Linked DNA regions of Verminephrobacter eiseniae EF01-2. The protein of the gene in region 1 interacts with the protein of each later gene in a pairwise test. Links are inferred from orthologs where the notes say so. Each region holds a gene or a part of one and is shown in the gene's direction. Other genes may lie near its edges.

Region 1 (4,370 bases):
GGCGGCCAGCGGCATGGAGCCGGCAAAGTCGTCGAGCGCGAGTTTCAGGTAGGCCGTGCCGATGGTGATGTTCGTGTCGCGGTCGGTGAGTTGGCCGGGGCTGAAGTCGGTCAGCCCGATCTTTCTGGCAGTCCAGCGGGCCGTGGCGGGCATCACCTGCATCAGGCCCGCAGCGCCCGCATGCGAGCGGGCATCGATCACGAAGCGACTTTCCTGGCGCGTCAGCCCGTACACATAGGCCGGATCGATGCCTGCGCTGCGGGCACGATCGAGCACCGCCTTGCGAAACGGCGTGGGGTAGCGCTGGCCGATGTCGATCGCGCCCTTGGTGCGTTCGCTGGTGTTGATGCAGCGGTCCCAGACCTCGTGCTGGCAGGCGAAGTCGGCGGCCGCGAGCAGTTCACGGTCCGGCATGCCGCCGCTTTGGTACAGGCTGGTGCTGTAGTTCCACTCGCGCACGCCCTCGCTGCGCAGGCCCAGCAAGATGGCGTACAGCCCCCGGTTGAGCCCGGGGTTGGCGCGGGCGGCGGCCTTTTCTTCGGCGCTCAGCGGCGCCGGCGCCGGCGGCAGCGTGATGCGCTGGCCCAGTTCTTCCTGCGCCAGTTGCTCATAAAAGCCCCTTGCGCCCCAGGCGCCGGCAATGTCTTGCAGCAGTTGCCGGGCGGCGGCGCGTTCGCTGTCGCCGGGTTTGTCGGCCAGCAGCGCACGCGCTTTCCAGTAGCGCCAGGCGTTGTCCTGGCGGGCCTCGGGGCGCATCGCATCGACGGTCTTGAGCACGGCCCTCCAGCGGCCTGCGCGCAATGCCGCGCGCACCTTCCAGCCCAGCAGATCATCGCTCAGGTCGCTGTCCCGGGTGACGTTGGCGAAGTAGTCCGGCGCGGCGCCGGACAGATTTTGCGCAGCGGCTTTGCCGATCACGCCCCAGGCCCAGTTGCGCTGCTCGGGCGAGAGTTGCACGCCCGGGCGGTTGCCGAGCTGTTGCGCCGCGCCGTCGGGGTTGCCGTTGGCCAGCCGGATCAGGGCCAGCAGCAGCAGTTCCTGCTGCCACTGGCCGCGTTCCGTGGCCCGGTTGCGCAGGTACTTGCCGGGGCTGTCGAGCAACTCCTGAATCTGCTCCAACGCCTGCGGGGCGACGATCTCGACCGCATTGCGCACCACCTGCGGCCGGTTGGCCGCCATGCCCAGGCGGGCCTTGCGCCAGATGTCTGGCGCGCTGAGCTGGTTGGCGCCGTACAGCGTGCCGGCCGCATGGGTGCAGCCGTCGTCGGCGTCGCGCAGCGCATACCAGTTGCTGCGCACGGCGGCGGCCACCGAGGCGCTCGCCTGGCCCAAGAGATGCTCGATCAGCAGCGCATGGCAGCGCACTTCGCGGTCGTCGGACATGCGGTAGTAGGGGTGTTGCTCGGCAAACCGCCCCCAGTCGCGCCGCTGGCCCAGCAGCAGCAGCCAGTCGTTGCGCATGCGGTCTTCTTGGTAGCTGCCGGCGTAGCGCTGCATGAACGCCTGCACCTCCTGCTCCGAGGCTTCCTCCAGACGGGCCTTGAGCTCCCAATACGCCGCCCAGGGCTCCAGCGCATGGCCGCGCGCGGCGGGCAGGAGTTGCTCCAGCTTTTTGCGCTCGCCTTGTTGGAATGCCTGCTGCATCTCCAGCAGGATCTCGTCGCCCTTGTTTTGCGCCCACACCAGGGGCACGCTGCCGGCCAGCAGCGCGCCGGCGACGAGCGGTGTCAGAATTCGATGCCATTGCATGGGGGAATTATCTGATGGACAAAGCAGCCCTTCGGCGCGCGTTGATCGAAGAACGCCTGAACCTGCCCGACCGCCTGCAACGGGCCGATCTGTTGCAGCAGGTCATGCGCATCTGGCTGGTGAACCGGCCCGACACCGTGATCGGCGCCTACTGGCCGATCAAGGGCGAGTTCGACCCCCTGCCCGCGCTGCACCGCTGGCAGGAAGACGGCGAACTGCAGGGCCAGCCCCTGCGCCGCCGCATCGGCTTGCCCGTGGTCGACAAGCAGCACAAGACGCTGAGCTTTCATGCCTGGCACCCCGGCTGCCCGATGGAAGAAGACGCTTACGGCATCCCCAAGCCCAAGGGCACCGGGGCCGTCGTCCCCACGCTGCTTTTCGTGCCCTGCGTGGGCTACGCAGCGGGCGGCTATCGGCTCGGCTATGGCGGCGGGTTCTACGACCGCACCCTGGCCATCTTGCAGCCCAAACCGTTCACCGTCGGCCTGGGGTTCACGCAGGGCTATCTGGACGACTTCGAGCCTGAAGCCTTTGACCTGCCGCTGGACGCCATCCTGAACGACAACGGGGTAGTCTGGCCCATATAGGCAGGAGTACGTTTTGCCTGATTCCATCATCGGCACACATCGGGGCTGGCGCATATGGCACCCGACGGCCACCATGTTCTTGGCCCACGGTGTCCTTTTCGGGGTCTGGGCTACGCAAATACCCGCCTTCAAGGAAAGGCTGGGGCTGGAGCCTCTTGCGCTCAGCCTGATCCTGTTCATGCTCGGCGGCGGCAGTGTTCTTGCCATGGCGGGCAGTGCATGGCTGATCCATCGCATCGGTGTCGTCCATTTGATGCGCATCACTGCCACTTTGCTGTGCGGCTTTGGCATTCTCATTCCGCTGGCGCCTGACGTCATCACCCTCGCCATTGTCGTTTTTCTGTTTGGCGCCTCAGGCGGCAGCATGGATGTGGCCATGAATACACATGCCTGCGATGTCGAAAGGTATGCGGGCCGCCCCTACATGTCTTCCTTCCATGGCATGTGGAGTCTTGGCGGCTTGGCCGGCGCAGGTGCCGGCGCACTGCTGATGCGCGCATTTTCCCCCGCCATCGAAGCCTCGATGATTTCCGTGGCCATGCTCGCGCTGTTTCTGTGGGGGCTGCGAGGGCTTCTCCCGCAGCAGGAACCTGTCGGGCACGCCTCTGAAAAAACGCGCTTCACTCTGGCCGGGCCGGCTCTCATCTTAGGCATCGTGTCGATTTTTGCTTTCGGCGGCGAGGGCATCGTGCTCGATTGGGCGGCGGTCTACATGAAGCAAAGCCTTGCCGCCGGCAGCGAGCTTGCGCTCATGGGCTATGCGGCCTTTGCGGGTTCCATGGCGATCATGCGCCTGGCCGGCGACGTCATCCGCCATCGATTCAGCGCCCGCTCGCTGGTCTGCACCGGGGGCCTGTTCGCAGCGTTCGGGCTGGTGATTGGCCCGCTGAGCAAAGACCCGGCCATCATGATTGCCGGCTGCGCCATCGCCGGCGCAGGTCTTGCCAATATCGTGCCGGTCCTGTTCAGCCTGGCGGGCGCCCTGCCCCGTCCGGGGGTGCAAATTGCCGCTGTTTCAACCATGGGATTCGGCGGCTTGCTCGCCGTGCCGCCGTTGCTGGGCATCATCGGCCAGCATTACGGCTTGGGCACAATCTTTTATGCCGGAGCAGTTGGCGCCGTTGCCATTACCATTCTTGCCTTGTCAGGCATCGATTCATCCCCTGCAAGCCGCGCTGCCGCAGATGCATGAGGGCGTCCCGGATGAACGACACCGCCCGTCCCTGCCCCGCGCAGCCCACCCCCGTGCCCATACTCTGTGCCATATAGTGCGGTGGCAGCGCCGGTCGCGCCGACCGTGCTTTTCCACTTCCCCTGCACAGGTACCCCATGCTCCAGCTTCATATCGGCAGCAAGAACTATTCCTCTTGGTCCATGCGCCCCTGGGTGCTGCTGCGCCAGGCCGGCATCGCCTTTGACGAAGTCCTCGTGCGCTTCGACAGCTTTGCGGCGGACTCGCAATTCAAGCGCAGCATCAACGCCATCAGCCCGGCGGGCAAGGTGCCGGTGCTGGTCGATGGCGCGCTGGTGGTGTGGGACAGCCTGGCGATTGCCGAGTACTTGGCAGAAACCCATGCCGACAAGCGACTGTGGCCCGGCGACCCCCACCAGCGCGCCCGGGCCCGCAGCATCTGCGCCGAAATGCACAGCGGCTTCACGGCGCTGCGCAGACACTGCCCGATGAACATCGAAGCCCGCCTGGCCGACACCGGCGCCCTGATCTGGCGCGACCAGGCTGCGGTGCGCTCCGACATGCAGCGCCTCGTGCAGATGTGGAGCGCGCTGCTGCAAGAGCATGGCGGGCCCCTGCTGTTTGGCGCGTTCTCGATCGCCGACGCCTACTTCGCCCCCATGTGCATGCGCCTGGCCAGCTACGCCCTGCCCGTGCCGCCGCCGATCGCCGACTATGTGCAGCGCGTGCAGGCATTGCCCGGCGTGCGGGCCTGGATCGACGGGGCGCTGGCCGAGAAGGACTTCCGCGATTTCGAGGAGCCTTACCGTCTGCGCCCCATCCCCTGAACGACCGGCATGCAG
Region 2 (4,428 bases), 1.5 Mb from region 1 along the record:
GCATGTGGATGCCCCGGCAGGCATCCAGGAAAGCACTTGATGAACGACACGACCCCAGACACTCCGGCAGCCGCTGCGCAGCCTGGCAGTGCCCCCGCGCACGCAGCGCGCGGCCAGGAAACAACGACGAGCACAGCGCGCGGCCAGGAAACAACGACGAGCGCAGCGCAAGGCCAGGAAACGACACGCACGGCGCCCGGCCAGGAAACGGCATGTGCAGCGCAAGGCCGGGAAACGCACACGGCGCACGACCCGCCAGCGGACACAGCCGCCACCCGGCAACAAGCCGGGCCGCCGCTGGCCGCGGTCGACGGGCCGGCCGAGCCAACGGCCGCCAGCGCAGAGGCTGGCGCGCAACGCGAGCGTCACCATCCGGCCGAACCCGGTGCCTCCAGGGGCAGGCCGCGTCCCCCAGGCCCGCGCAGGCCGGCGGCGATTGCGGTCGAGGGCTATCGGCTGGCCGATGTGGTATCGGGCCGGTTCGATGCCGACGATGCCGCGAGCGACCTGCCGCCCCCCAAGCGGGTGCTGCTGCCGCAGGTGGAAACGCCCAAACTGCACAAGGTGCTGGCCCAGGCCGGGCTAGGCTCGCGGCTGGAGATGGAGCAGCTGATTCTGGAGGGGCGCATCTCGGTGAACAACGAGCCGGCGCATATCGGGCAGCGGATACAGTTCGGCGACCAGGTCAAGGTCAACGGCAAGCCGATTCGCTACCGCATCGATCCGCCACCGGCGCGTGTGATCGCCTACCACAAGCCGGTCGGCGAGGTCGTGTCGCACGACGACCCGCACAACCGGCCGACCGTCTTTCGCAGGCTGCCGCGCCTGGTGCAGGGCAAGTGGCAATCGGTGGGGCGGCTGGACCTGAACACCGAAGGCTTGCTGCTGCTGACCAGTTCCGGCGAACTGGCCAACCAGTTGATGCACCCGCGCTTCGGACTGGAGCGCGAGTACGCGGTGCGGGTCCTGGGCGCGCTGAGCAACGAAGAAAAGCAAAAACTGCTGGACGGCGTGCGGCTCGATGACGGCATCGCATCTTTCGGCACCATCGAAGATGGCGGCGGGGAAGGCGCCAACTGCTGGTACCGGGTCACCATTGCCGAAGGGCGCAACCGTGAAGTGCGCCGCATGTTGGAAGCGGTCGGCCATGCCGTCAGCCGCCTGATCCGCATCCGTTACGGCGCGATGGTATTGCCGCGCGGCCTCAAGCGCGGGACCTGGCTGGAGCTCGACGAGCGCGACATCCGGGCACTGGCGCAGGCCGCTGGCGCGCGCGCGCCAGCACTGTCCACGCGCACGCCGACGGATGCGCGCGCGGGCAAGCAGCGCGAGCGCAGCGGCCCCCCGATGGGCAACGGGCCGCGACGCGGCCGGTCGCCGCAGGGGCCTGCCGCCGGCGCGCGCGCGCAGAACCCGCGCCGCGATGGCGGCGGGCAGGGCGTGGGGGCCGGTGGCAACCATGCCGGCCCGCGCGCAGCGGCCCAACCCGACCCGATGCAGACCAGCGTGGGTTATATCGGTGGCGACAGCCTGTCCAGGCTGCGCCAGAGCAAACGCCGCCCGGCAGGCGCGGGGCCTCGGCGCGGAGGCGGCGGGCGCTGAGCCGAAGGCGGCAGCAGAGTTCAAACCAGGGGCTGGCACGGTTAGAATCGCGCCCTTTGTTCGGCGGACATCCGGCGGACGAAATGCATCACTGCAACACACAATGTCAGGAAACCAACATGGCGATCGAACGCACACTCTCCATCATCAAACCCGACGCAGTGGCAAAGAACGTCATCGGCCAGATCTACGCCCGTTTCGAGGCTGCCGGCCTGAAAATCGTGGCGGCGCGCATGGTGCATCTGGCGCGTCCGGAAGCCGAGCGGTTCTACGCAGTGCACAAGGAGCGTCCTTTCTTCAAGGACTTGGTGGAATTCATGATCTCCGGCCCGGTGATGGTCCAGGTGCTGGAAGGCGAAAACGCGGTGCTCAAGAACCGTGAACTGATGGGCGCCACCGACCCCAAGAAGGCGCAAACCGGCACCATCCGCGCCGACTTCGCGGACAGCATCGACGCCAACGCAGTGCATGGCTCGGACGCCGCTGAAACGGCGCAGGCCGAAGTGGCGTTCTTCTTCCCCGGCCTGAACATCTACCCGCGGTGAACCAGCCCCCGCAATGAGCACGACCAACCTGCTGGAGTTCGACCGCGACGGACTGGCCGATTTTTGCGCGCGCCTCGGCGAGAAGCGGTTTCGCGCGACCCAGTTGTTTCGCTGGATTCACCAGCGCGGCGCCAGCGACTTCGACGCCATGAGCGACTTGGCCCGGGCCTTGCGCGACAAGCTCAAGGGCTGTGCGCGGGTGCAGGCCCCGCCGGTCATTTCCGGGCAGGCATCGGCGGACGGGAGCGTCAAGTGGTTGTTCGACGTGGGCGCCGGCAACGCCGTCGAGGCCGTGTTCATCCCCGAAGATGAGCGCGGCACGCTGTGCGTGTCTTCGCAGGCCGGGTGCGCGGTGGGCTGCCGTTTTTGCTCCACCGGGCACCAGGGCTTCAGCAGGAATCTGAGCAGCGGCGAGATCATTGCGCAACTGTGGTTTGCCGAGCATGCGCTGCGCCGGCGCCTGAAGACCGAAGACCGGGTGATCTCCAACCTGGTCATGATGGGCATGGGCGAGCCGCTGCAAAACCTTGCAGCGCTGCTGCCCGCGCTGCGCGTGATGCTCGATGACCATGGCTATGGCCTGTCGCGCCGGCGTGTGACGGTCTCGACCTCGGGCGTGGTGCCGATGATCGACCGCCTGGCCCGGGACTGCCCCGTGGCCTTGGCGGTTTCCCTGCATGCCCCGAACGATGCGCTGCGCGACCAACTGGTGCCGCTCAACCGCAAGTACCCGATCGACGAACTGCTGCAAGCCTGCAAGCGCTACCTGGCGCATGCGCCCCGGGACTTCATCACGTTCGAGTACTGCATGCTCGATGGCGTCAACGACCAGATCGGGCACGCCCGGCAACTGGTCGAACTGGTCGGGCGCGCGGCAATCCGCTGCAAGTTCAACCTCATCCCTTTCAATCCATTCCCCGCCTCGGGGCTGTTGCGGTCGGCGCACGATCAGATCCTGGCTTTTGCCCAGGTCCTGGGCGCTGCGGGCATCGTCACCACCGTGCGCAAGACCCGGGGGGATGACATCGCCGCTGCCTGCGGCCAGTTGGCCGGGGATGTCAGGGACCGCACCCGGGTCGCCGAGCGCATGGCAAAGCAGCGCACAATGCAACTTCAACTCCAGCTCAACTCCAGCCGCCGGGCTGAGCCGTCAGCAGCAGGGGTGATTGGATGCGGAGAATCGATTTAGCGGCATGACCCTATGCGTCTTACACATGAGCGCATACCGGTTTCCTTTGGGGCGCGCACCCTTGGCCGCTGTGAAGTGCGAGAACGGCGCCATCCAGCCTTTCGTGGTGAGTCCGATGGATGGCATGAATTGCGGAGCGATCAAGGAGGCACTATATGGTGGCAGGATTGACAGGTCATTGGCCGCATCGGGGTCATCGGACATTCACGGCATGTGGCGCAGTGCTCGCAGCGCTGGCAATGGTCTGTGTGGCGGCACTTGCCGGCTGCGCAAGCCGCAGCAGCCAGGGGGTCGTCAGCAATGCCGATGCCGGCTTGATCACCCCCTCGGACGAGCCGGAAAACAGGCGCCGCGCCCGTCTCCGGCTGGAACTGGCGGCCAATTATTTCGAGACCGGGCAGGCCGCCGTTGCGCTCGACGAAGTCAAGCAGGCCCTGGCGGCAGACCCGGAGTATGCCGATGCCTACAACCTGCGCGGCCTGATTTACATGGGGCTGAGTGATTTCCCGCAGGCCGATGACAGTTTCCGCCGTGCGCTGGCGTTGCGCGGGCAGGACCCCAGCTTGCTGCACAACTACGGCTGGCTGCTGTGCCAGCAGCACAAGTACCTGCAAGCCGACCAGTACTTTGCCCGCGCGATTGCCAACCCGGCCTACACCGCGCGCGGCAAGACGCTGATGACGCGCGGGCTGTGCCAGTCCGGCGCCGGGCAATTGGCCGAGGCCGAGCAGTCTTTTCTGAAATCCTATGAATTCGATGCCGCCAACCCGGTGGTGGGTTACCACCTCGCGGCCCTTTTGCTGCGGCGCAATGAACTGACCCGGGCGCAGTTTTACATACGCCGCCTGAACAACAGCGAGTTTGCCAACGCCGAGTCGCTGTGGCTGGGCATCAAGGTGGAGCACGCGCTGGGGGACTCCGTGGCCATGCGGCAACTGGCCGATCAATTGCGCAAGCGGTTTCCCGATTCGAGTGAGCTCGGGGCTTACGAGCGCGGGGCTTTCAATGACTGAGGCGGCCGACGGCCAGGCCACGGCCGGTGGCTTGCTGCGCCAGGCCCGCGAGGCATCCGGCATGCACATTGCGGCCTTG

Evidence for each region.
Region 2: the proteins of VEIS_RS07165 (region 1) and ndk interact in binary tests that used the Escherichia coli proteins (3 or more experiments, as listed by UniProt). The link is inferred for Verminephrobacter eiseniae EF01-2 from one-to-one orthologs.

The regions. Positions count from the first base shown.
Region 1 is NC_008786.1:1,643,863-1,648,232, reverse strand. The notes cover bases 705-3,549. They hold VEIS_RS07165 (5-formyltetrahydrofolate cyclo-ligase), read left to right. Parts: upstream 705-1,763; coding sequence 1,764-2,336; downstream 2,337-3,549. Other genes in these bases: VEIS_RS07160 (MFS transporter), read left to right, coding at 2,350-3,528; VEIS_RS07170 (lytic transglycosylase domain-containing protein), read right to left, coding at 705-1,749. In the rest of the region: more of VEIS_RS07170, read right to left, coding at 1-704; VEIS_RS07155 (glutathione S-transferase family protein), read left to right, coding at 3,666-4,355; VEIS_RS07150 (multifunctional CCA addition/repair protein), read left to right, coding at 4,365-4,370. UniProt on the Escherichia coli protein: Involved in the removal of 5-formyltetrahydrofolate.
Region 2 is NC_008786.1:98,904-103,331, reverse strand. Bases 532-3,434 are described here. They hold ndk (nucleoside-diphosphate kinase), read left to right. Parts: upstream 532-1,721; coding sequence 1,722-2,147; downstream 2,148-3,434. Other genes in these bases: rlmN (23S rRNA (adenine(2503)-C(2))-methyltransferase RlmN), read left to right, coding at 2,161-3,336; VEIS_RS00435 (pseudouridine synthase), read left to right, coding at 532-1,602. Outside these bases: SMC-Scp complex subunit ScpB, read left to right, coding at 1-40; more of VEIS_RS00435, read left to right, coding at 40-531; type IV pilus biogenesis/stability protein PilW, read left to right, coding at 3,492-4,349; VEIS_RS00415 (helix-turn-helix domain-containing protein), read left to right, coding at 4,342-4,428. UniProt on the Escherichia coli protein: Major role in the synthesis of nucleoside triphosphates other than ATP. The ATP gamma phosphate is transferred to the NDP beta phosphate via a ping-pong mechanism, using a phosphorylated active-site intermediate.